DNA from 3 places in the Streptosporangium oxazolinicum genome. Region 3 is predicted to be linked to each of the others. Evidence: riboswitches for the same ligand, from Rfam matches in the RefSeq annotation. Region 3 holds a riboswitch; each other region holds the start of a gene.
The links. Region 3 has a riboswitch for thiamine pyrophosphate ahead of tenA (thiaminase II). Riboswitches for the same ligand answer to the same signal wherever they lie in the genome.
Positions count from the first base shown of each region.

Region 1: it holds a riboswitch for thiamine pyrophosphate, as region 3 does, so the genes downstream of both, thiC (phosphomethylpyrimidine synthase ThiC) here and tenA (thiaminase II) in region 3, are expected to answer to the same signal.
Region 2: it holds a riboswitch for thiamine pyrophosphate, as region 3 does, so the genes downstream of both, ABD817_RS04455 (purine-cytosine permease family protein) here and tenA (thiaminase II) in region 3, are expected to answer to the same signal.

Region 1 is NZ_BAABAQ010000009.1:28,208-35,835, forward strand. It holds gene thiC (phosphomethylpyrimidine synthase ThiC) at 1-1,491, opposite strand, end outside; TPP riboswitch at 1,484-1,596, opposite strand; gene clsA (cardiolipin synthase ClsA) at 1,691-2,287, shown strand; gene ABD817_RS23190 (sugar phosphate nucleotidyltransferase) at 2,291-4,792, shown strand; gene ABD817_RS23195 (double zinc ribbon and FHA domain-containing protein) at 5,286-5,798, shown strand; gene ftsR (transcriptional regulator FtsR) at 5,825-6,475, shown strand; gene ABD817_RS23205 (bifunctional nuclease family protein) at 6,555-7,025, shown strand; gene ABD817_RS23210 (MerR family transcriptional regulator) at 7,170-7,628, shown strand, end outside.
Region 2 is NZ_BAABAQ010000001.1:944,745-952,372, reverse strand. It holds gene ABD817_RS04475 (LCP family protein) at 1-207, shown strand, start outside; gene ABD817_RS04470 (DM13 domain-containing protein) at 545-1,111, shown strand; gene ABD817_RS04465 (TenA family protein) at 1,127-1,732, shown strand; gene ABD817_RS04460 (rhodanese-like domain-containing protein) at 1,869-2,192, shown strand; TPP riboswitch at 2,261-2,399, shown strand; gene ABD817_RS04455 (purine-cytosine permease family protein) at 2,390-3,763, shown strand; gene ABD817_RS04450 (methylated-DNA--[protein]-cysteine S-methyltransferase) at 3,786-4,367, opposite strand; gene ABD817_RS04445 (sensor histidine kinase) at 4,493-6,364, shown strand; gene ABD817_RS04440 (ATP-binding protein) at 6,522-6,971, shown strand; gene ABD817_RS04435 (YidC/Oxa1 family membrane protein insertase) at 7,119-7,628, opposite strand, start outside.
Region 3 is NZ_BAABAQ010000009.1:237,961-245,588, forward strand. It holds gene ABD817_RS24095 (primary-amine oxidase) at 1-138, shown strand, start outside; gene ABD817_RS24100 (SIS domain-containing protein) at 159-1,181, shown strand; gene ABD817_RS24105 (BadF/BadG/BcrA/BcrD ATPase family protein) at 1,178-2,068, shown strand; gene ABD817_RS24110 (aldehyde dehydrogenase family protein) at 2,078-3,460, shown strand; gene ABD817_RS24115 (serine hydrolase family protein) at 3,454-3,723, opposite strand; TPP riboswitch at 3,861-3,972, shown strand; gene tenA (thiaminase II) at 3,969-4,655, shown strand; gene ABD817_RS24125 (SDR family oxidoreductase) at 4,887-5,630, opposite strand; gene ABD817_RS24130 (helix-turn-helix domain-containing protein) at 5,766-6,593, opposite strand; gene ABD817_RS24135 (HAD-IA family hydrolase) at 6,743-7,309, opposite strand; gene ABD817_RS24140 (CGNR zinc finger domain-containing protein) at 7,543-7,628, opposite strand, start outside.

The DNA.
Region 1 (7,628 bases), 210 kb from region 3:
CAGGGAGAGGTCGAACTGGTCCTCCCACCGGAACTCGAACCGCGCGTCGGACAGGGCGTCGTCCCACGCCTGCGCGCCCGGATGGCCCTTGGCGAGGTCGGCCGCGTGCGCCGCGATCTTGTAGGTGATCACGCCGGTCTTCACGTCGTCCCTGTCCGGCAGGCCCAGGTGTTCCTTGGGCGTGACGTAGCAGAGCATGGCCGTGCCGTACCAGCCGATCATCGCCGCGCCGATGGCCGAGGTGATGTGGTCGTAGCCGGGCGCGATGTCGGTCGCCAGCGGGCCGAGGGTGTAGAACGGGGCGTCGTCGCAGAGCTCGCGCTGCAGGTCGACGTTCTCCTTGATCTTGTGCATGGGGACGTGGCCCGGCCCCTCGATCATCACCTGGACGTCGTGCGCGTGAGCGATCCTCGTGAGCTCGCCCAGCGTCCTGAGCTCGGCGAACTGGGCCTCGTCGTTGGCGTCGGAGATCGACCCCGGGCGCAGGCCGTCGCCCAGCGAGAACGCCACGTCGTACCGGGCCAGGATCTCGCAGATGTCGGCGAAGTGCTCGTAGAGGAAGCTCTCGCGGTGGTGCGCCAGGCACCAGGCCGCCATGATCGAGCCGCCCCGGGAGACGATCCCGGTCCTGCGCCGCGCGGTCAGCGGCACATGGGCCAGGCGCACCCCCGCGTGGACGGTGAAGTAGTCCACGCCCTGCTCGCACTGCTCGATCAGGGTGTCGCGGTAGATCTCCCACGACAGGCGGGCCGCGTCGCCGCCCGCCTTCTCCAGCGCCTGGTAGAGCGGGACGGTCCCGATCGGCACCGGGGAGTTGCGGATGATCCACTCGCGGGTGGTGTGGATGTTGCGCCCGGTGGACAGGTCCATCACCGTGTCGGCGCCCCACCGGATCGCCCACGTCATCTTGTCCACCTCCTCCTCGATGGTGGAGGCGACGGCCGAGTTGCCGATGTTGGCGTTGATCTTCACGAGGAAGTTGCGGCCGATGATCATCGGCTCGCTCTCCGGGTGGTTGACGTTGACCGGGATGATCGCCCGCCCGGCGGCCACCTCGGCGCGGACGAACTCCGGCGTCACGCCCTCGCGGACCGCGACGAACTCCATCTCCCGGGTGATCAGGCCGCGCCGGGCGTAGCCGAGCTGGGTGACCGGCGCCCCCGTCGCGCGCAGCGGCCGGGCGGCGTGGCCGGTGAAGACCGCGTCGAGGGAGCGGAGGTCGCGGACCCAGGTGTCGTGGTCGCGGTAGCCGTCGTCGCCGGGAGCGCCGGGGCGGCCGCCGTACCGGGCCGTGTCGCCCCGGTCCAGGATCCACTCCTCGCGCGTCCGCGGCAGGCCGAGGGTGATGTCGGTGGTCACGGACGGGTCGGTGTAGGGGCCCGAGGTGTCGTACAGCGTGACCGCGCTCCCGTCGGTCAGGCGCACCTCGCGCATGGGGACGCGCAGGTCGCCCTGGTAGACCTTGAAGCTGGAAATACGCGCGTCGATCATCGCGCAAACTCCCTTCGCCGGCATTATCCGGAGCAGGTTCTGGCGGTCGGCGGCTGTCTCAGCCGTCCTCTCAGCCCGGTTCCCCGGGCTCCCGCGTTGGTTGAGCCGAACGATAGCGCGTCTCTCCCGCGTCCACCATCCACCCGGCCGCACTGGACGCAGTAGTGTCACCATCAGGTACGGGGAGGGAGACCAGCCGGTGAGTCCGGAAGCATCGGGAGCCGAAGATCGAATTTGGACGGTTCCCAACGCGCTGAGCCTGGCCAGGCTCCTGGGGGTGCCGGTCTTCCTCTGGCTGGTGCTGGGGCCGAAGGCCGACGGCTGGGCCGTCGCCCTGCTGATGCTGGCCGGGTTCTCCGACTGGCTCGACGGCAAGATCGCCCGCGCGTGGAACCAGACCAGCAGGCTCGGCCGCCTGCTCGACCCGCTGGCCGACCGGCTCTACATCCTGGCCACCCTGTTCGGCCTCGCCATGCGCGAGATCATCCCCTGGTGGCTGGCGCTGGCCATCCCGCTGCGCGACGTGATGCTGCTGGGCATCCCGATCATCCTGCGCCGCCTCGGGTACGGTCCCGCGCTGCCCGTGCACTTCCTCGGCAAGGCCGCCACCGCCAACCTGCTCTACGCCTTCCCGCTGCTCTTCCTGGCCCACCACCCCTCCTGGTACGCCGAGGGGGCCGGGATCGTCGGCTGGTCCCTGGCCATCTGGGGCACAGGACTGTACTGGTGGTCCGGAGTGCTGTATTGGGTACAGGTGCGTCAGCTGACAAGCGAGGCCAAACGCCTGAAGAGGTGATCCGTGAAGGCCGTCGTCATGGCGGGCGGGGAGGGGACACGGCTCCGGCCGATGACCGCGAACCAGCCCAAGCCCCTCCTACCCGTGATCAATCGGCCGATCATGGAGCATGTGCTTCGCCTCCTGAAACGGCACGGCTTCACCGAGACGGTGGTCACCGTGCAGTTCCTGGCCGCCCTGGTCCGCAACTACTTCGGCGACGGCGACGAGCTCGGCATGAGCCTGCACTACGCCACCGAGGACACGCCGCTCGGCACCGCGGGCAGCGTCAAGAACGCCGCCGACCGGCTCCGCGACGACCGCTTCCTGGTCATCTCCGGCGACGCGCTGACCGACATCGACCTGACCGACATGATCCGCTTCCACCGCGAGAACGGGGCGATGGTCACGATCGGGCTCAAGCGCGTCCCCAACCCGCTGGAGTTCGGCATCGTCATCGTCGACGACCAGGGCAGGGTGGAGCGCTTCCTGGAGAAGCCGACCTGGGGCCAGGTCTTCTCCGACACCGCCAACACCGGCATCTACGTGATGGAGCCCGAGGTCCTCGACGAGATCGCGGCGGGGGAGTCCGTCGACTGGTCGGGTGACGTCTTCCCGAGACTGCTGGAGCGCGGCGCCCCGCTGTACGGCTACGTGGCCGACGGCTACTGGGAGGACGTCGGCACCCACGAGAGCTACCTCAAGGCCCAGGCCGACGTCCTGTCGGGGCGGGTCAAGGTCGACATCGACGCCTTCGAGGTCTCGCCGGGCATCTGGGTGGCGGAGGGGGCCTCGGTCGACGCCGACGCCGTCCTCAAGGGCCCCCTCTACATCGGCGACTACGCCAAGGTCGAGGCGGGTGCCGAGCTGCGCGAGTACACCGTGCTGGGCAGCAACGCGGTGGTCAGGGAGGGGGCCTTCCTGCACCGCGCGGTCGTCCACGACAACGTCTACGTCGGGCCCAGCGCCCACCTGCGCGGCTGCGTGATCGGCAAGAACACCGACCTGATGACGGCCGCCAGGGTCGAGGAGGGCGCCGTCGTCGGGGACGAGTGCATCATCGAGGCCGAGGCGTACCTCTCCTCCGGCGTCAAGATCTACCCGTTCAAGACCATCGAGGCGGGGGCGGTGATCAACAACAGCGTCATCTGGGAGCCGCGCGCCCAGCGCAACCTGTTCGGCCCCCGGGGGGTCTCGGGGCTGGTCAACGTGGAGATCACCCCCGAGCTGTGCGTACGGCTGGCCAGCGCCTACGCCACCACCCTGAAGAAGGGCGCCTCGGTCATCACCTCCCGCGACTCCTCCCGCGCCGCGCGGGCGCTGAAGCGGGCCGTGATCAGCGCCCTGAACGCCAGCGCGATCAACGTGCTCGACCTGGAGGCATCCCCGCTCCCGGTGGCCCGCTTCCACACCGCCAGGGAGAACGCCGTCGGCGGCATCGCGCTGCGCACCACCCCCGGCGACCCGCAGAGCGTCGACATCGTCTTCATGGACGAGCACGGCGCGGACCTGTCACCGGCGGCCCAGCGCAAGCTGGACCGGGTCTTCTCCCGCCAGGAGTTCCGCCGCGCCTTCCCCGGGGAGATCGCCGAGCTGAGCTTCCCCGCCAGGGCGGTGGAGGACTACACGCACGAGCTGCTGCGCCTGATCGACATCAGCGGGGTGCGCGACGCCGACATGAAGGTCGTGGTCGACTGCGCCGGAGGCACCTCCTCCCTGGTGCTTCCCAGCCTGCTGGGCCGGGTCGGGGTGGACGTGCTGACCGTCAACAACCGGCTGGACGACGCCTCGCCCACCGAGACCCTCGCCGAGCGCCGCCGCGACCTGCAGCGCCTGTCGGAGCTCGTCAGCTCCTCCAGGGCGGCCTTCGGGGTCCGCTTCGACCCGGTGGGGGAGCGGGTCGCGCTGGTGGACGAGATGGGCCAGCTGATCAGCGAGGAGCGCGCCCTGCTGGTGGTGCTGGACCTGGTCGCCGCCGAGCGGCGCGGCGGCAGGGTGGCGCTGCCGGTCACCACCACCCGGGTGGCCGAGCAGGTCTGCCGCTTCCACGGCGTCCAGGCCGAGTGGACCTCCACCGCGATCGACGCGCTCACCGCCGCCGCCAGGGGGCCGGAGACGATCTTCGCGGCCGACGGGCGCGGCGGTTTCATCGTGCCCGAGTTCGGGCCCACGGTGGACGGCCTGGCGGTGTTCCTGCGCCTGCTGGGCCTGGTCGCCAGGACCCGCCTCTCGCTCAGCCAGATCGACGCCAGGATCCCCGAGGCGAAGCTGCTGCGCCGGACGGTGCCGACCCCGTGGGCGGCGAAGGGCGCCGTGATGCGCTCGGTCATCGAGGCCGCCGAACACTACCGCATCGACACCACCGACGGGGTCCGGGTCGTCGCCGAGGACGGCAGCTGGGCCCTGGTGCTGCCCGACCCGACGGAGGCGGTCACCCACCTGTGGGCCGAGGGGTTCGACGTCGACTCCGCGCAGACCCTGATCGAGCACTGGGCGCGGGTGGTCGAGGAGGCCGCGGGTGGCTGACGGGTCCGCCGGGGTTGGCCGGAAGTGGCCGTGGGCGGCTGGCGGGTTCGTCGGGGTTGGCCGGAAGCGGTTGGGACCGGCCGGTCGAGGGGGCCGTGGGCGGCCGACGGGCCGGTCGGGACTGACTTGGGACTGGTTGGGACCGTTTGGGACCGGTTGTGCCTGGGGCGGGGAAAGGGCGTGGGCGAGGGGTGCGGGCCGGGCGAAGGGGGGCCGGAACGAGGCTCCGGGCCGGGCGGAGAGGCGCCGGGAGGCAGGCTCCGGGCCGAGCGGTTGCGACAAACACAGCGCGGCGCCATGGACCGGAGACAGTGCCCCACTGTAACTTTGTCACCGACCGTACCCGCGGTTCAGCGTCAACCTTGACCTTCGCGCCTCATCACTGTATGTTGCGGCATTCGCAGTCCGAGAAAACCCTTGAGAAGCGAAGAAGCGAGGCGCGCATCACTGAGCACCGTTGCCGCGTCTTCGCGGTAGGAGGCCGAGCCGATCGATGCCGAGCGTCTACTGCACGCAGTGCGGTCATGCCAACCCTGAGGATGCCCGTTTCTGTTCACGATGCGGGTCGCCGCTTACCAAAGCCGAGACCCCCGGAGACAGCACATCGACGATCTCCCTCTCCGGGATCGAGGCCTACGAGGCGGAGACAGGTGAGACGCTTCTCGCCGAACGGCAGGCCGTCGAGCAGTTGCCACCGGGCACCGCGCTGCTGGTGGCGATGCGCGGTCCCAACGCCGGCAGCCGGTTCCTGCTCGACAGTGATCTCACCACCGTGGGCCGCCACCCCGAGAGTGACATCTTCCTCGACGACATCACGGTCTCGCGCCGTCACGTGGAGTTCTACCGGCGCGGCGGCGGGGTCTTCACCGTCCGCGACGTCGGCAGCCTGAACGGCACGTACGTGAACCGCGAGCGCATCGAGGAGGTTCCGCTGTACGGCGGGGACGAGGTGCAGATCGGCAAGTTCCGCCTCGTCTTCCTCACCCGCGGCGCCGCTGGAGGATGATGAGCTCGCAGGCCGCTCGTGCGCACATGAGCATCGGGGAGGTGCTCGCCCTCCTGCAGGGCGAGTTCCCCGATGTCAGCATCTCCAAGATTCGTTTCCTGGAGGGCGAGGGGTTGATCGAGCCGGAACGCAGTCCCTCCGGTTATCGCAAGTTCTCCTACGCCGACGTCGAGCGGCTTCGTTACATCCTCAGCGAGCAGCGTGACCGCTACCTGCCGCTGCGAGTGATCAAGGACCACCTGGAGGCGGCCGACCGCGAGGAGCGTCCGGCCGCCCGGCCGCGCGCCGTTCCCGACGACGCGCCCCCCGAGATCCGGCTCACCCGCGAGGAGCTGATCGCCGCCGCCGAGCTCGACGAGGAGACCCTCGCCGAGCTGGAGGACTACGGCCTGCTGGCCGCCGTGGCCCGCTACTACGACGCCGAGGCGCTGGCCGTGGCCCGCAGCGTCGGAGCGCTGGCCGCCTTCGGCCTGCGCGCCCGCCACCTGCGAGCGGTCAAGGCCGCGGCCGAGCGCGAGGCGGGCCTGGTGGAGCAGGCCGTCGCCCCGCTGCTGCGCCGCCGCGGACCGGGCGCGATCGACCAGGCCGACGAGACGGCGAGGGAGATTTCCGGCCTGCTGCTGGAATTGCACGCCTCGCTGCTGCGTTCCGGCGTCCGTGGGGCCCTGGGCCGGTGAGAACCTGACCAGGCACTCGTACCCCCACGAGTGTTACGTTGAACAAACCGGTCGGAATCCAGCGAAGACGGAGCAGCCCGTGTTGCAGATGGAGGTCGTGGGCGTTCGAGTTGAGATGCCCTCCAACCAGCCGATCGTCTTGCTGAAAGAGACGCATGGGGAGCGTTACCTACCTATCTGGATCGGCATGACGGAGGCCACGGCGATCGCCATGGCCCAGGCCGAGGAGCCACCACCCCGGCCGCTCACCCATGACCTGTTCCGCGACGTGCTCGAAGGGCTCGGGGTCCGGCTGAGCACGGTCAACATCGTCGCCCTGCGCGACGGCATCTTCTTCGCCGATCTCGTGTTCTCCAACGGGGTGGAGGTGAGCGCGCGTCCCTCGGACTCGATCGCCTTGGCACTTCGCACCGGCGCACGTATCTTCGCGAGTGAGGATGTGGTCAGGGAGGCGGGGGTGATCATCCCCGACGACCAGGAGGACGAGGTGGAGAAGTTCAGGGAGTTCCTTGACACGATCACGCCCGAGGACTTCGGCCGCGCGGGGTAGGAATTTCGGTGCATTTACGCTTCACGACGCGCCGAGTAGGGTCGTTGACTGGACTTGGCCCCAGTCCTACGGTGCAAGTGAAACCCGTGGTCGTGCGTAAACCCCCAGATCAGGCCGTGGGATGAGAGAAAGCCGGAGGTCCGCGTGGCGGTCAGCAGCGGCGAGGGTAGAAACGCCGATCAGGATGACCCGAAACGGCGCCAGTCGGCACGTCAGCGCGCGGGTGAAGAGGGTCTGCTGTTCGACGGGCAACCGGTGAAGGTGCCCGCCGACATCGGCTACCGGGGACCGACGGCCTGTTCGGCGGCCGGCATCACCTACCGGCAACTCGACTACTGGGCGCGCACCGGCCTGGTCGAGCCCACCGTGCGGGCTGCCCACGGCTCCGGCTCCCAGCGGCTGTACGGCTTTCGCGACATCCTGGTCCTCAAGGTCGTCAAGCGGCTCCTCGACACCGGCGTCTCCCTCCAGCAGATCCGCATCGCCGTGCAGCACCTGCGCGACAGGGGCGTCAACGACCTGGCCGGGATCACCCTGATGAGCGACGGGGTGAGCGTCTACGAGTGCACCTCCCCCGACGAGGTCATCGACCTCCTCCAGGGC
Region 2 (7,628 bases), on a different contig from region 3:
TCCGTCGGCGAGGAGACCGGCGCGTTCGACCTGCTCTCCCTCGGCCTCGCCATGGGCGGCGACCCGGTCACCACGGTCGTGCCCATCGGCTCCCTGCCCACCATCAACGGCCAGTCCGTCGTCAAGTGGGACCGGGAGAAGGCCCTGCGCATGTTCGATGCCCTGGCCCAGGACAAGCCCGTTCCCGAGGACGCCCTCGGCAAGTAGCGACGGCCTCCCCGGCCTCCCTCCCCGGCCCGTCCGGTCTCCCCGGCCCGCGCCCGGAGGCCAGGGGCCCGCCGTGCCGCCTGCGCGGCGTCCAGCCCCGGGGAGGAGCCGAGCCGGTGGGCTGCCCGCCCTCCTCGTCGTCGTACGTGAGTCGTATGCGAGTCATATGCGAGTCGTACGCGAGCGGGAGCGCCTCCTCGGCGATCACCGTCCTCGTCCGGCACCGCGTCGCGGGCGCTTCGCGGTCGTAAGCACTCCGTAATCGATCGAGGGCGGTGGCGCGGATAGCGTCGGCACCGAGGCCGGAAGCCGCGGGTCTCGACGCTGGAGGTATCCGATGAGAGTCAAGAGGCTGCTCCGACACCCCGTCACCTGGGGCGTCCTGGCGGTGGGCGTCGTCGCGCTCGGTGTCGCGCTGTACCTGTTCCAGCCGTGGCGCCTGTTCACCACCGTCGAGGTGAACGAGGCGCTGCCCGCCGTGGCCGTGTCTCCAGCCGTGTCCCCAGCCGCGTCTCCCGGGCCCGAGGCGGCCGAGACCCCCACGCCCGCCCAGGGGCCGAAGACCCTGGCCAAGGGCACGTTCGTCTCCCACGAGCACGAGACCGAGGGCAGGGCGAGGGTGCTGGAACTGCCCGACGGGAGCAGGGTCCTGCGGATCGAGGACCTGAACACCTCCGACGGCCCGGACCTGCGGGTCTGGCTCAGTGACCAGCCCGTCAAGAAGGGCAACGCCGGGTGGTTCAACCTGGACGACGGCGAGCACCTCGAACTCGGCGAGCTGAAGGGCAACAGGGGCAACGCCAACTACGCCATCCCCGCCGGGGCCGACCTCGACAGCCTGAGGTCCGTCACCATCTGGTGCAGGCGCTTCGGAGTCTCCTTCGGCGCCGCGGCCCTGACCTGACACAATCTCCGACCCATGAGCGTCTCTGAGGAACTGCACGCCATCGGCCGCCCGCTCGTCGAGGCACAGCTCGCCCACCCGACGGTGGCGGGCATCGCGCGGGGAGACCTGCCCGAGCCGGTGTTCCGGTCGTGGCTGGAGCAGGACTACCTGTTCCTGCTCGACTACGTCCGCGTCTTCTCGCGACTCGCGTGGCAGGCCCCGGACGGGCATCTGGGCGACCTGGTGGACCTGGCGCACGCCACCTTCCACGAGGAACTGAGCCTGCACCGGTCGCTGTCGGCCGAGTTCGGCGCCGACCTCGACGGGGCGAGGAAGGGCCCGGCCTGCGCGGCGTACACCTCCTTCCTGCTCGACTCCGCGGCCGTCTACGCCGACGGCCTGGCCGCGCTCTACCCCTGCATGTGGGGCTACTCCACGCTCGGCCGCCGCCTGGCGGAGAACCCGCCGGACGAGCCCCGCTACCGCGCCTGGGTCGACACCTACGCCCACCCGGCCTTCGCCGAGCTGACCGGGCGCGTCGCGGTGATGATCGACGAGGCGGCGCCGGATCCGGACAGGGCGGGGAGGCTGTTCGCCGAGGGGATGGCCCACGAACTCGCCTTCTGGGACGTGCCCTGACCCCACCCCGGTCCGGACGATTCAGCAAGGCCGAATGTGCTGAATTAGCCTGCTATCAAGGGAAATTGAAGGTCCGGATGAGGGCGTCCGAGTGGCTTTGCGCCCCATCCGGTGGAGGAGTTGGAACAATGGGCGCATGAGTGTTCCTGAGGTCGAGGCGCAGGCCGTGCCGGATGACGCGTTCCTGCTCGACGTACGCGAGAACGACGAGTGGCGTGCCGGGCACGCGCCCGGCGCCGTCCACATCCCGCTGGGCGAGCTGCAGTCGCGGGTCGACGAGGTGCCCAAGGGCGCGCCCGTCTACGTGATCTGCCGGGTCGGCGGCCGTTCCGCGAACGCCGCCGCCTGGCTCAACCACGTCGGCTGGGACGCGATCAACGTCGGTGGCGGCATGCGGTCCTGGGACGTCGCGGGGCGTCCGATGATCGCCGAGAACGGCCAGGACCCCTTCGTCGCCTGAGCCGTCCGAACCACGAGAGAGGGAGGAGAACCCTTGCCAAGGAGTGAATGAATGGCATAATCAGGGCGAATGTCTACCGCGGGAGCTCGGGCGTAACCGGGCTGAGAGGGCGGAACCACGCAGAGGGTCTCACGGACCCCCGACGCGCCGCCGACCGCATGAACCTGTCCGGGTAATGCCGGCGTAGGGAGCGCGTGATGACGTCTGCCGCCGTTGATTCCAAGGGTTCCGGCGATTCCGAGGACTCCGGGGCGGTCGAGGCGCCCCTCACCCTCGGCGAGGCTCCTCCCAAGGCCCTCGGCGTGTTCGACCAGGGCGCGCTCTGGGCCAACCTGGGGGTCAGCCTGCTCGGGTTCTCCGGTGCGATCACGCTGATCAACCCGCTGGGAGACCGGCCGCTGAGCTTCGTGGCCGCGATCCTGGCCGCCGTCGTGGGCAGCGTGATCGGCACCGCGATGGTCGGCCTGGCCGCGATTCCCGGGCAGCGGACCGGCGCTCCGGCGATGGTCCTGCTGCGCGGGCTGTTCGGGGCGAGGCTCTCCTACCTGCCGACCGTGCTGAACATCGTCCAGATGCTGGGCTGGGGTGTCTTCGAGCTGTGGGTCATCTCCCAGGGGGCCCAGGCCATCGCCGGATCCTTCGGGATCGAGGTGCCCTACGCGGTCTGGGTGGTGGTCGCGGGGGTGATCACCACCGCGCTGACCATCCGGCCGCTGGGAGCGGTCCGCCTGCTCCGCAGGTACGTCACCGCCGCCGTGGTGATCTCGATGATCTGGTTCATGGTCGCCCTCTTCCAGCGGGGACCGGCGATCGGCGGCGGCTCCTGGGAGGCGTTCGCCCCGTCGGTCGACTACGTGATCGCGCTGTCGGTCTCGTGGGTGCCGGTCGCGGCGGACTTCGCCCGCTTCTCCCGCTCCGGCAGGGCCGCCTTCACCGGGGTCGTCGGCGGCTACACGATCGCCCAGGTGGCCTGCCTGGTCCTCGGCATCGCGGCGCTCGCGCTGGTCGGCAACGACCCGGACCAGGTCTGGGACCCCTTCGTGGCCGCGGCGCTCGGCCCGCTGTTCTTCGGCATCCTGGTGCTGCGCGAGACCGACCAGTCGTTCGTGAACGTCTACTCCACCGCGATGTCGCTGCAGAACCTGATGCCCAGGCTGGACCGCCGGGTCATCTCCGTGGCCATCGGCGCGCTGGTCACCCTGCTCGCGATCTTCGTCACCGACCAGACCTACACCGTCTTCCTCGGCCTCATCGGGGCGGTCTTCGTGCCGATGTTCGCGGTGCTCGCCGCCGACTACTTCCTGCTCGGCGGCGCCAGGGGCTGGGACACCTCCGAGACCGCGCCCTCGCGCCCGCTCATGGTGCTCCCGTGGGTGCTGGGCTTCGTGACCTGGTGGATGCTCGCCGCGCTGCCGGTCGCCCCGGAGGTCGCGTGGTGGACCTCGTTCTGGAAGGGCGCCCGCGACGCGCTCGGCTTCGTCCCGCAGCCGTGGATGAGCGCGTCCGTCGGCGCGTTCCTCGTCGCGGGTCTCGTCACCCTGGGCCTCGGCGCGCTCCGGCGCCGCTCCTGAACGATGGCGGCCGTACGGCGGTCTACCCGCCGGTGCCGCGGGCCGAGGCGGTGGACTCGATGCGCAGCAGGCGCTCCTTGGCGGCCGAGCCTCCGGCGTACCCGCCGAGGACGTCCTCGCTCTCGACCACCCGGTGGCACGGCACGATGACGCACACCGGGTTGCTGCCCAGCGCGTTGCCGACCGCGCGCAGCGCCCTCGGCCTGCCGATCCGCTCGGCGATCTCGCGGTAGGTCGTCACCGTCCCGTACGGCACCGCGAGCATCATCTGCAGCACGGTCCTGGAGAACTGGGTGGCCAGGCGCAGGTCGACGGCGATCGTGAAGGCGCGGAGCCTGGCGGAGAAGTAGGCGTCCAGCTCCCGGCGGACCGGGTCGAGCCGCCGGGCGTCCGGCCCGATGAACGTGCCGACCTCCCTGCTGATCCGCTCGAAGACGACGTTCTCGTCCTCGTAGCTGCAGGCCACCACACCCCTGCCCGTCACGGCGAGGGTGAGGCGCCCCAGCGGACCGTCGAGCGTGCCGAACGCGATGTCGGGATGGCTCGTGCCGACATAGTCGGGCGAGGTCACCCGTAGCAATGCATCGATGTCGCCGGATGACATGGCCCCACCCTTTCGTATCCAGGTGTGTGGTGACCGCAGAGTATCGGACGGATCGCCCGGCCAGTGGCAACACGTGCGGGACGAAAGTGCCAAGATCAGGCTGGTTGAGACGGCACTATGGGTGTGTGGTGGACTACAGGGCCGACAGTGACGGGGGCATCGGCCGTGAGGTCGTCGCCGCGGCGCCCAACGCGATCGTCACCATCGATCGCGAGCAGAGGGTTCTCGCCTGGAATCCCGCCGCCGAGCGTCTTTTCGGCTGGTCGGCGGAGGAGATCGTCGGGCGGCGGGCGCCGGTGGTCCCCGAGGAGCTGACGGCCGAGCACAACGCGGTCCTGGAGAAGGTCCGCACCGGCGGCGAGGTCTCGCTGAGGACCAAGCGGTTCCGCCGCGACGGCGGCCTGCTCGACGTGCGGGTCGACACCGGCGCGCTGTCCTCGCCGGACGGCGCCCTCCTCGGTTACGTCAGCGTCTACCACCTGGCCCAGGACGACGAGACCGCCAACGACCGCAACGCCCGCCGGGCGCAGCTCGTCCGCAGGCTCACCGACGTGGTCGCCGACATCAACGCCGAGCTGGAGCTGCCCGCCGTGCTCGACCGGATCGCGGCCAGCCTCGCCGACCTGACCGGGGCCGACGCGGGCGGGTTCGTGCTGATCGAGGGTGACCGGCTCCGCCTCGTGGCCTGCCACAACCTTCCCGACTCGATGCGCGACTCCACCGCCGACCTGCGCCCCAGCCTGGTCGGCAGGCTGCTGCGCGAGGGCAGGACCATCCTGCTGGAGACCGGCGACCAGGACCGGCTGGACGAGCTGATCTGGTCGCGGCTGCCCGGCCTGCACACCATCGCGCTCGGCCTCGCGGCGACGGGCGGGCGGCCGTACGGCGCGCTGTACGCGCTGTTCGCCAAGCGCAAGGTGGGCCACCTGGAGCTGGAGCTGCTGGAGCTCCTCGCCGGTCACGCGGGCATCGCCGTGGGCAACGCGATGGCCTACCAGGAGGCGGTACGGCAGCGCGCCCACGAGCGGGCGGTGTTCGACGCCAGCGCCGACGGCATCGCGGTCCTCGACGGTACGGGCCGGGTCGTCCAGTGGAACCCGGCCGCCAGCGAGCTGACCGGTTTCCACGCCGCCGAGGTGATCGGCGGGCCGCCGCCGTTCCAGCTGCCGGGGCCGGGGGACAAGCTCAGCATCCAGCTGCCCTCGGGCACCTGGCTGGACGTGCTCTGCGCGGAGATCGTGGAGACGGACGAGATCGTGGTCGACTTCCGCGACATCACCCGCGAGAAGGAGCTGGAGGAGGCCAAGGACCTCTTCCTCGCCACCACCAGCCACGAGCTCCGCACGCCGATCACCGTGGTCCGGGGCTTCGCCAGCACACTTGACAGCCGCTGGGACAGCATGGCCGACGCCGAGCGCCGCGCCGCCGTGCACACCATCGCCGAGCGGGCCCGCTCCCTCGGCCAGCTCATGGACCACCTGCTGCTGGGCTCGCGCGCGGGGGCCGGCGAGCTCACGCTCAGGATCGAGAGCTTCGACCTGGCCGAGCTGGTACGGGCCGCCACGCTGGGCCTGCCGATCCTGTCGGACCTGCACCGGGTCGAGGTCGACGTCCCCGACGACCTGCCCCCGGTCGCGGGCGACGCGCTGGCCACCGACATCCTGCTGGCCCAGCTGCTGGAGAACGCCTTCAAGTACTCGCCGGACGGTGGCCTGATCAGGGTCGAGGCGTGGGTGGACGGCGACAGGGTGGTGCTGGTCGTGGACGACGAGGGCGTGGGCATCGCCCACGCGAGCCGGGAGCGCGTCTTCGAGCGCTTCGTCCAGGCCGACAGCGGTGACCGCCGCAGGTTCGGCGGGGTCGGCCTCGGTCTCTACATCGTGCGGAGCCTCGCGCGGGCCCAGGGCGGGGAGGTCTCGGCGCATCCGCGCCCCTCGGGCGGGACCCGGATGAGGTTGGCGCTTCGTATCGCCGACACGCCGGACGCCCTTACCTGATCGACACGCCGAACCGGTAACAAGTCAGTAACGGATGTGCTGATCTATTGTCGAATGTGCACAAGCTGTAATTGACGCTCGGTTTCCAAGACTATCTAACGGGGCATTTCGGTCGTACTGGGGTGAGTTCCTCAGGGGGGAACAGGCATACGGGGAGGTGAGTGCGTCGAGCGTCGTTCTGTTGCCGTATGCACCGTCCAGCGTCGCTGTCGCACGCCAACGCCTCTGCTCTGACCTGCAGGAACGGGGTGTGTACGAGACCGCCATCGATGACGCGGTGCTCGTGGTCAGCGAGCTGCTGAGCAATGCGCTGCGTCACGCCCACCCGTTGCCATCAGGGCAGATCAGAGTGTCGTGGCGCTGGACCGAGGAGCATGTCGAGGTCGCTGTGAGTGACGGTGGCGCCGCCACCGAACCGCGGGCGGGACGCCCGGCGCTCTCCTCCCTGGGAGGGCGAGGCCTTGGAATCGTCGAGTATCTCGCCTCCACGTGGGGTGTCAGACACGAGGGGGACGTCACCACGGTATGGGCGGTGGTCACGGCGGTCGACACGGTAGGTAACGGCCATGTTTCCACCCCCGAGCCCGCCCTCAGGGAGTGCGGGTAACGCTTCCGGCCGTTCCCGTCCCGCCTCACACCTCATGAGGCGGGACGGGAACGGCACCCCTTCGGCGGGAAAACCTCCGCCTTCACCTCCGGGACCCGATCCGGGGCCGGTACCCGCGTCGGTGACCAGCGTCGGTGACCGGGTGAATCAGGCGGCGAGTGCCGGGCGGTGCAGCACCGCCTTCTCCCCGGCCGCCCAGGCCGTCGTGACGAGGAGATAGATTCCCGCCGCCAGCGGCAGGACCGCGGCGGCCAGGACGGTCCCGTACGGCAGCAGGGGCATCATCCTGCGCAGCGCCGCGGGCTGGACCTCCTCGCCCATCGTGCGCCGCATCCGGCGGGACGTGATCCACGCCACGGCGACGAGCAGCAGGAAGAGCCCGGCGAAGACCAGGGTCGGACCGCTGAGCAGGCCGAATCCGGCCACCGTGCTCGCGAACTGCTGCCCGAGTGGCACCCCGAGGAGCCCGTGGGTCAGGAGCGCGTTGGCCTGCCCGGCGATCGTCGAGGAGATGAACACCTGGTACGTCACCATGAGGAACGGCATCTGCGCCATGGACGGCAGGCACCCGGCCAGCGGTGAGGTCCTCTCCCTGGCATAGAGGGCGGCCAGCTCCCGCTGGAGCCGCTCGGGGTTGCGGCCGTGACGCTTCCTGAG
Region 3 (7,628 bases):
ACGCACTTCCCGCGCCCGGAGGACTGGCCGGTCATGCCGGTCGACCACACCGGTTTCACGCTCAAGCCCTCCGGCTTCTTCGGCCGCAACCCGACGCTGGACATCCCGCCGTCGGCGGCCGGTCACTGCCACTCCTAACGAACTGATCTGGGGAAAGAATGTCTACGCCGAAAGAAGGTCACATCTCCTTCGCCTCCGCGCGGGCCGGCCAGGCCGCCGCGTTGCGGGCGGCGATCGAGCGGCTCAGCGGAGAGGTCGCGGCCCGCGCGGCCGGGGAGTGGTTCCACGGAGCCGGGCCGGTCTTCGTCGCCATCGGGGCCAGCCACGCCGCGGCGTGCGCGCCGACGTGGACGCTGCGTACCCGTGGCGTCCACGCCTGGCGGCTGTCCGCCGGTGACCACCCGCTGCCGTTCCCGCGCAGCGTCCACCCGCTGGTCGCGGTCTCGCAGAGCGGCCGCAGCTCCGAGACGCTGGCGGTGCTGGAGTCGGTCGAGCCGTGGCTACGCTACTCGGTGACCAACGTGGCCCCCTCGCCGATCAGCGAGCTGGCCGGGCGGGGGGTCTCGCTGGGCGGCATCCCCGACAGCTACGCCTCCACCATCGGCTACACCGCGACCGTGGCCGCCCTCGGGATGATCGCCGAAGCCTGGAACCGGGGCGCCATCGACCCGTCCTGGGCGGCGCTGGCCGGCCACGTCGACGAACTGGAGAGCGCGCTCGCCCCCAGGGCCGACGACCTGGCGGCCCCCTTCGCGGCGGCCAGGGCCGGTGACTTCGTGGGCGGCGGCCCGGCGGCGGGCTCGGCCGAGGCCGGGGCGCTGCTGTTCCGCGAGACCGTGCGCCTGCCCGGCGCGGCGATGAGCACCCGCCAGTACCTGCACGGCGCGATGGAGTCGGCCGGCAACACCGTCCACATGCTCTTCGGCGACGAGCGCGAGATCGCCCTGGCCCACACGCTGGCCTCCGCCGACCACCCGGTCATCCTGGTGACCTCCGCCGAGGTCGCCGACGGCCCCGCCCTCCAGGTGGTGCGGGTGCCGGAGGTGCCGCCGAGCCAGCGCGCGATCCTGGACGCGATCGTGCTCCAGACCCTGGTCGCGCGGACGGCCGAACACTCCGGTGTCGACATCGAGGAGTTCGTCTTCGACAACGCCGACACCAAGGTCGGGGCGGCCCTGTGACCGTCCTGGCCGGGCTGGACATCGGCGGCACCAAGACCCACCTCCGCTACGAGACCCCTTCCGGGGAGCCGGTGGCCGACGCGGTGGTGCCGAGCGAGACGTGGTCGGCCACGCCCGTCGCCGAGGCGGCCCGGTGGATCGCCGATCTGGTCGAGCGGCACCGTCCTTCCACGGAGACCGTCGTGGCGGTCGCGGCGGGCGCCCAGGGGTGCGACGACGAGCACCACTGCGCGGAACTCGGCTACGCGCTGACCACGGCGGCCGGGGTCCCGGCCGCCGTCACCAACGACGCCGCCCTGCTGGTGCCCGCCGCCGGGCTCTCCTCCGGCATCGGCGTCATCTCGGGCACCGGCTCCATCGCGGTCGCGGTGCTGCCGGGCGGCGAGCTCGCCTTCGCGGGCGGCTGGGGCTGGGTCATCGGGGACGAGGGCAGTGCCCCCGCGCTCGTCCGCGAGGCGGTCAGGGCCGCGCTGACCAGGAACGACGCCGGAGACACCACGGATGTCCTGCTGCCGCTGCTGATGGAGGCGTTCGGGGTCGGGGACGCCGTCGGGCTGGCCCGTACCGTCAACGACCTGCCCACGGCCGAGCACTGGGCGCCCAAGGCACCCGCCGTGTTCGCGGCGGCGGCGCGCGGCTCCCACGACGCCCGCGCCACGATCACCGAAGGCGGGCGCGGCCTCGCCACCCTGGTCGGTCAGCTGATGGCACGCGGGGCAGGGGTCACCGACGTCGTCGCGGCGGGCGGCGTCATGACGAGCCAGCCCGGCCTGTACGCGGCCTTCCGCGACGCGGTCGCGGCAGATCACCCGGGACTGACCGTGCACCTGCTCGGCGACCCCCCGGTCACGGGCGCGGTCGCACTCGCCCGACGTCTCCAAACCTGAGGAGCGGACATGTCCACCCCCATCCTTTCGCGGGACAAAGCCACCGGCGAAACCCTCGGCGAGGTACCCGTCTCCACCGTCGCCGACGTCGACGCCACCATCGCGCGCTCGGCGAAGGCCCAGCCCGCCTGGGCCGCGCTGCCCTACACCGAACGCGCCGCCGCGCTGCGCCGGGCCGCCGGGAGACTGGAGGCCCGCGCGGCGACGGCCCGCGACCTGATCGTGCGCGAGACCGGTTGCGTCCCCGGCAAGGCCGACTACGAGATCGGCGCCGCCATCGGCGAACTGCACGAGGCCGCCGCGCTCGCCGCCCGGCCCGTCGGCGAACTGCTGCCCTCCAACCATGTGGGCCGTGTCAGCCTGGCCGAGCGGCTGCCCCTGGGCGTCGTCGCGGCGATCACGCCGTGGAACTTCCCGCTGATCCTGGGCATGCGGGTGGTCGCGCCCGCGCTGGCGCTGGGCAACACGGTCGTGCTGAAGCCATCGCCCGAGACCCCGCTCAGCGGCGGGTCGCTGCCGGCCGAACTCTTCGACGGGGAGGTGTTCCAGGTCGTGCAGGGCGGACCCGAGGTCGGCGAGCGCCTGGTCACCCATCCGGAGACCGCGATGGTGCACTTCACCGGCTCGACCAAGGTGGGCCGCGCCATCGCCGCCCAGGCGGGCGGCCTGCTGAAGAAGGTGTCGCTGGAGCTGGGCGGCAACAACGCCCTGGTCGTGCTGGAGGACGCCGACCTGGAGCAGGCCGCGATGATCGGCGCCTGGTCCAGCTTCCACTACCAGGGCCAGACCTGCATCACCGCCGGGCGCCACATCGTGCACACCGGCGTCGCCGACGCCTACGTCGCCGAGCTGACCCGCCGGGCGGCCGCCATCCAGGTGGGCGACCCGCACACGGCGGCCGTCGGCCTCGGCCCAATGATCAACGAGGCCCAGTGGCGGCGGGCATCCGACCTGCTGGCCGGCGCGGTGGCCGGGGGAGCGACCGTGCTGACGGGCGGGCCCGCCGAGGCGCCGTTCTTCCGCCCGGCCGTGGTGACGTCGGTGACCGGCGACATGGCGCTGTGGCGGGAGGAGATCTTCGCCCCCGTCGCCCCGGTGATCGTGGTCGACAGCGACGAGGAGGCCGTACGGCTGGTGAACGACACCAAATACGGCCTGGTCAACTCCGTCGTGACCGCCGACCTACGGCGGGGTCTGTCGGTGGCGCGGCGGCTGCGCGGCGGGATGGTCCACGTCAACGACGCGACCCCGCAGGACGAGGCGCTGGCCCCGTTCGGCGGGATCGGGCAGTCGGGGCTGGGCGGCCGGTCGGGTGGCGACTCCAACCTTGAGGAGTTCACCACCCGGCGCTGGCTGACCACCACCGACCTGCCGGTGCGCTATCCCTACTGATTCCCTACTGGGCGAGGTCCCGGTAGAGGCTGGTCCAGGAGTCGTGGGCCAGCCGGGCCGGGGCCGGGATTCGACATGCCGACCTGGGTGAGCAGGATCCCGGTGACCCCGTTCACCGGGTCGGCGCAGGCGGAGCAGCCGCTGCCGCCGTCCCAGCCGAACCGGCCGATCGGCGCGTAGCCGCCCCGGTAGGGGCGCACCGCCATGCCGTGGCCCCAGCCGCCGTGCCGGACCTGGCCGAAGGACCCTCGCGCCGGCCGCACGTGAACGGGGTGACGCGCGGGTGTTCGGCCGGGCCAGGGCCGCGCTGCTCCCGGCGGTCGGAGAGTCGGCGGGGGCGGCGAGCGGGCTGTTCAGCCTGGGCCCGGTGGCGGATCTCGTTTCCGTCGGTTAGTTTTGATCACGACACCGCGGGAGCCCGGCGCATCGGGCTGAGAGTGTGGCTGAGGCGGCCACAGACCGCTTGAACCTGACCGGGTCATGCCGGCGTAGGGAGCAGGTCTGTTCGATGACGTATGAGTTGACTTCCACCATCACGTACAGCGACGAGCTGTGGGACGCCGCCGCCCCCACCTACCGGGCGATCCTCGCCCACCCCTTCATCACCGGGCTCGTCGACGGCACCCTCCCTCACGAGGCGTTCCGTCATTTCGTCGTCCAGGACTCCCACTACCTGCGCGACTACGCGCGGGCCCTGGCCGTGTGCGCGGCCAGGGCCCCCGACGACGACACCACCCGCGCCTTCGCCTCCGACGCCGCCGGAGCCATCGCGGCCGAACAGGAGATGCACGCCGCCTTCATGTCCGACCTGGGCGGTTCGGCCGACGAGGCCGCGGCCCTTCCGGTGGGGCCGACGACGCGGGCGTACACGAGCTATGTGTTGGCCACCGTCTACAGCGGCTCGTTCCTCGACGCCCTGGCGGCGGTCCTGCCCTGCTACTGGATCTACGCCAGAGTGGGCGAGGACCTGCTGGCCCGCTCGTCACCGGATCCTCTCTACCGGCGGTGGATCGAGGCGTACGGGAACGAGGAATTCCAGGAGACGGTCCGCAGGGTCGTGACCCTGGCCGACCGGGTGGGCGCCGAGGCCACCGAGGGGCAGCGGGCGAGGGCGAGGGAACACTTCGCCACCACGGCCCGCTACGAGTGGATGTTCTGGGACGCGGCCTGGCGCCGGGAGTCCTGGCCGGTCTGAACATCCCATGACGGGGCCCGCGCTCAGGCGGGCCTCGTCGCCCCTCCCAGGTCGACGACCCCGCCGACTGACGACCGACGACACCGGAATCGTGGCCTTCACCGGGTCCGAGTAACCGCGTGAGTCTGTGTGGTGAGGGGAGTGTGGCGAGTAAGACGGCCGCGACGGCTCCCACCCGGTACTGGATCGTTCATGATGGCATGTCGCGCGGGAGCCTCCTCCGCATCGCGATCAGCCCTGGGCGGTGGGACGGACGACGAGTTCGTTGACGTCGACGTTGCCGGGCTGGCCGATCGCGTACCCGATGGCGTCCGCGACGGCGGAGGCCGGGATGGCGAGTTGTTCCATCGCGGCCCGCGCGGCGGCCTGTACCTCCGGGGCGCCGCCACGGTCGGTGAGTTCCGAGTGGGTGAAGCCCGGGCTCACGATGGTCACGCGGATGTCCCGGCTCTCCTGGCGCAATCCCTCGGAGAGCGCCCAGACGGCGTACTTGGTGGCGCAGTAGACGGCCGCCGTGGGGTCGACCCGGTGCGCCGACGTCGAGGCGACGTTGACGATGTGACCGACACCTCGGGCGCGCATGTGCGGCAGGACGGCCGCGATGCCGTGCAGGGTGCCGCGCAGGTTCACGTCGATCATCCGGTTCCACTCGTCGACGCGCAGCGCGTCGATCGTCGATAGCGGCATCACGCCCGCATTGTTGACGAACACGTCGATGCGGGCGTGACGCTCGTGGGCGCTCTCGACGAAGGCGCGTACGCTGTCGAGGCTCGTCACGTCGAGCTCCCGGTGGTCGGCTCGGCCACCCGCGGTGCGGATCTCCCCGGCGAGTGCCTCCAGCCGGTCCACCCGCCGTGCGCCGAGGACGACGTGGTGGCCGTCGGCGGCCAGGCGGCGGGCGGTCGCCTCACCGATGCCGCTGCTGGCTCCGGTGATGAGGACGATCTTGCTGTCGGCGGTCGGCGGGCTGCTCATGAGGACTCCTGGAGAACGCTGGGCTCGCGGCGAGAGTGCCGCGAGACCAAGCGTGCGTCCGCCGCCGTGCCGGGAGAAGGTCGTGTCTTCCTAGGTGCGGCACAACCAGGAAGACACGACCTTCGTACTTACGGCTCAGGCCGTGGCGTGTACGGAACCCAGGTAGGCGAGGGCGTCGGCGCTGCGGCTTCCGGGCTCCGCCGTGCCGACGAGCAGCTGCTGGCCGGGAGCGTCGCGGACGTCGAAGGTCTGGTAGGTCAGCTCGACGCGGCCCACCTCCGGATGGACGAAGATCTTGGACGTGCGAGGAAGCCCGCTCACGGCCTGGTCCTGCCACAGGGCCCGGAACTCGGGAGAGGTGCGCAGAAGCTCGTTGACGAGCGCCTTGATCTCCGGATCATCCGGGTGGTAGCCCGCGTTGAGGCGCAGGGCATGGACGGTCTGCTCCGTCAGGGTGGGCCATTCGACGAACACGGTTCGCGCCTGCGGGTGCTGGAACAGCACCCGGATCATGTTGGTCACGCCGGAGAAGGGCGAGAGCAGCGCGGCGGCGATGGCGTTGGTGGCGAGCACCTCGAACGCGGGGCTCAGCACGTATGCCGCCGCGGAGGGGAGGGAATCCAGCAGTTGCAGCAGCGCCGGGTGGGCCGGGTCTCGTGAACTGGCCGGTGCCAGGTTGGGATTCAGCCCGGCGATCCGGAAGACGTGGCCGCGGGCGTCGATGTTGAGCTTGAGCGCCTGTCCGATCGCGTTCAGGACCTGAGCGGACGGATTACGCTCTCGTCCCTGCTCCAGCCGGGTGTAGTAGTCGATGCTCACTCCGGCGAGCACGGCGACCTCTTCGCGACGGAGCCCGGCGACCCTGCGGTCGCCTCCCCCGCGCAGACCGACATCCACGGGATCGAGGCGCGCGCGATGGGCCCGGAGGAACTCTCCGAGCTTGTTCATGGACACGGTCGGCATGACGGCCACGCTACCCCTCGCTTCCATGTGCGACGTGCCCAGGCAGCCGTACGGCTTCCCTTGGGTTCCGGAACACGGCGGAAACGGGCCGCGGGCTCGATCGCCGATCATTACGATCTTGGCGTTCCGGCTGCTCAGTGGTGGTTCCTCTAGGGGGACGGCCAGTCCGGGTAGAGGAGGGCGTTGATGCCGAGCGCCGCCGCGGCGTGGACGTTGACGGCCCGGTCGTCCAGGAAGGTGACGTCGCCGGGGGCGGCGTCGAGGTGACGCAGGACCTCCTCGAAGATGGCGGGATCCGGCTTGGCCAGGGCCAGGCGGCAACTGTAGAAGCGATGGGTGAACGCCGAGGCCCAGGGGGCGGCGTCGATGGCCGCCGCCAGCGGCTCCGGGGCGTTGGACAGCAGGGCGAGCCCGTGGTGTTCCGCGAGGTCCTCGATGGCGCGCAGGCTCTCCGGGTTGAGGTGGAACCAGCTCGCGACGTCGGCCGCGTTGAGCTTGGCGACGAGCGGATCGTCGTCGGCGAGCGTCCTGCCGGCGACCCCGCTCCAGTACGAGTGGGAGGCCTGGCCGCGGTCGTAGGCCTCGCGGTCGTGCCAGTAGCGGTCGCGGAAGGTCGCGTGGTCCTGGCCGACGAGCTCCGCCATGGCGGCCGTCGCGTCGGACGGCTGCGGCATGGAGATGACCTCGCCGTAGTCCAGCAGCATCCACGTGGTCACGGGCTCTCCTCGGAGTGAGTCTGCGCCGATGGTCCCGGTGTCATCCCCGGAGGTGGCGGACGGGGCCGCACATCTCGCGCCTGCCGGGATGAGGGTGATCACTGATCGTTCGATGCCGTTCCGGAACCCTTTCGTGTTCATTCGATCGTACTTCGTGTTCGATTGCAAGGTGTGGATCTCGGCCGCCGTGCCGGGAGCGGGATCCCGGCGGTCCTCGGCCGTACACCGTCCGGTCAGTCGCCACCGTTCCCGCTCGTCGCGCGCCGGTGGTGGCGCCGCGCCTTGAGGCGGTTGCCGCAGGCCGCCATCGAGCACCAGC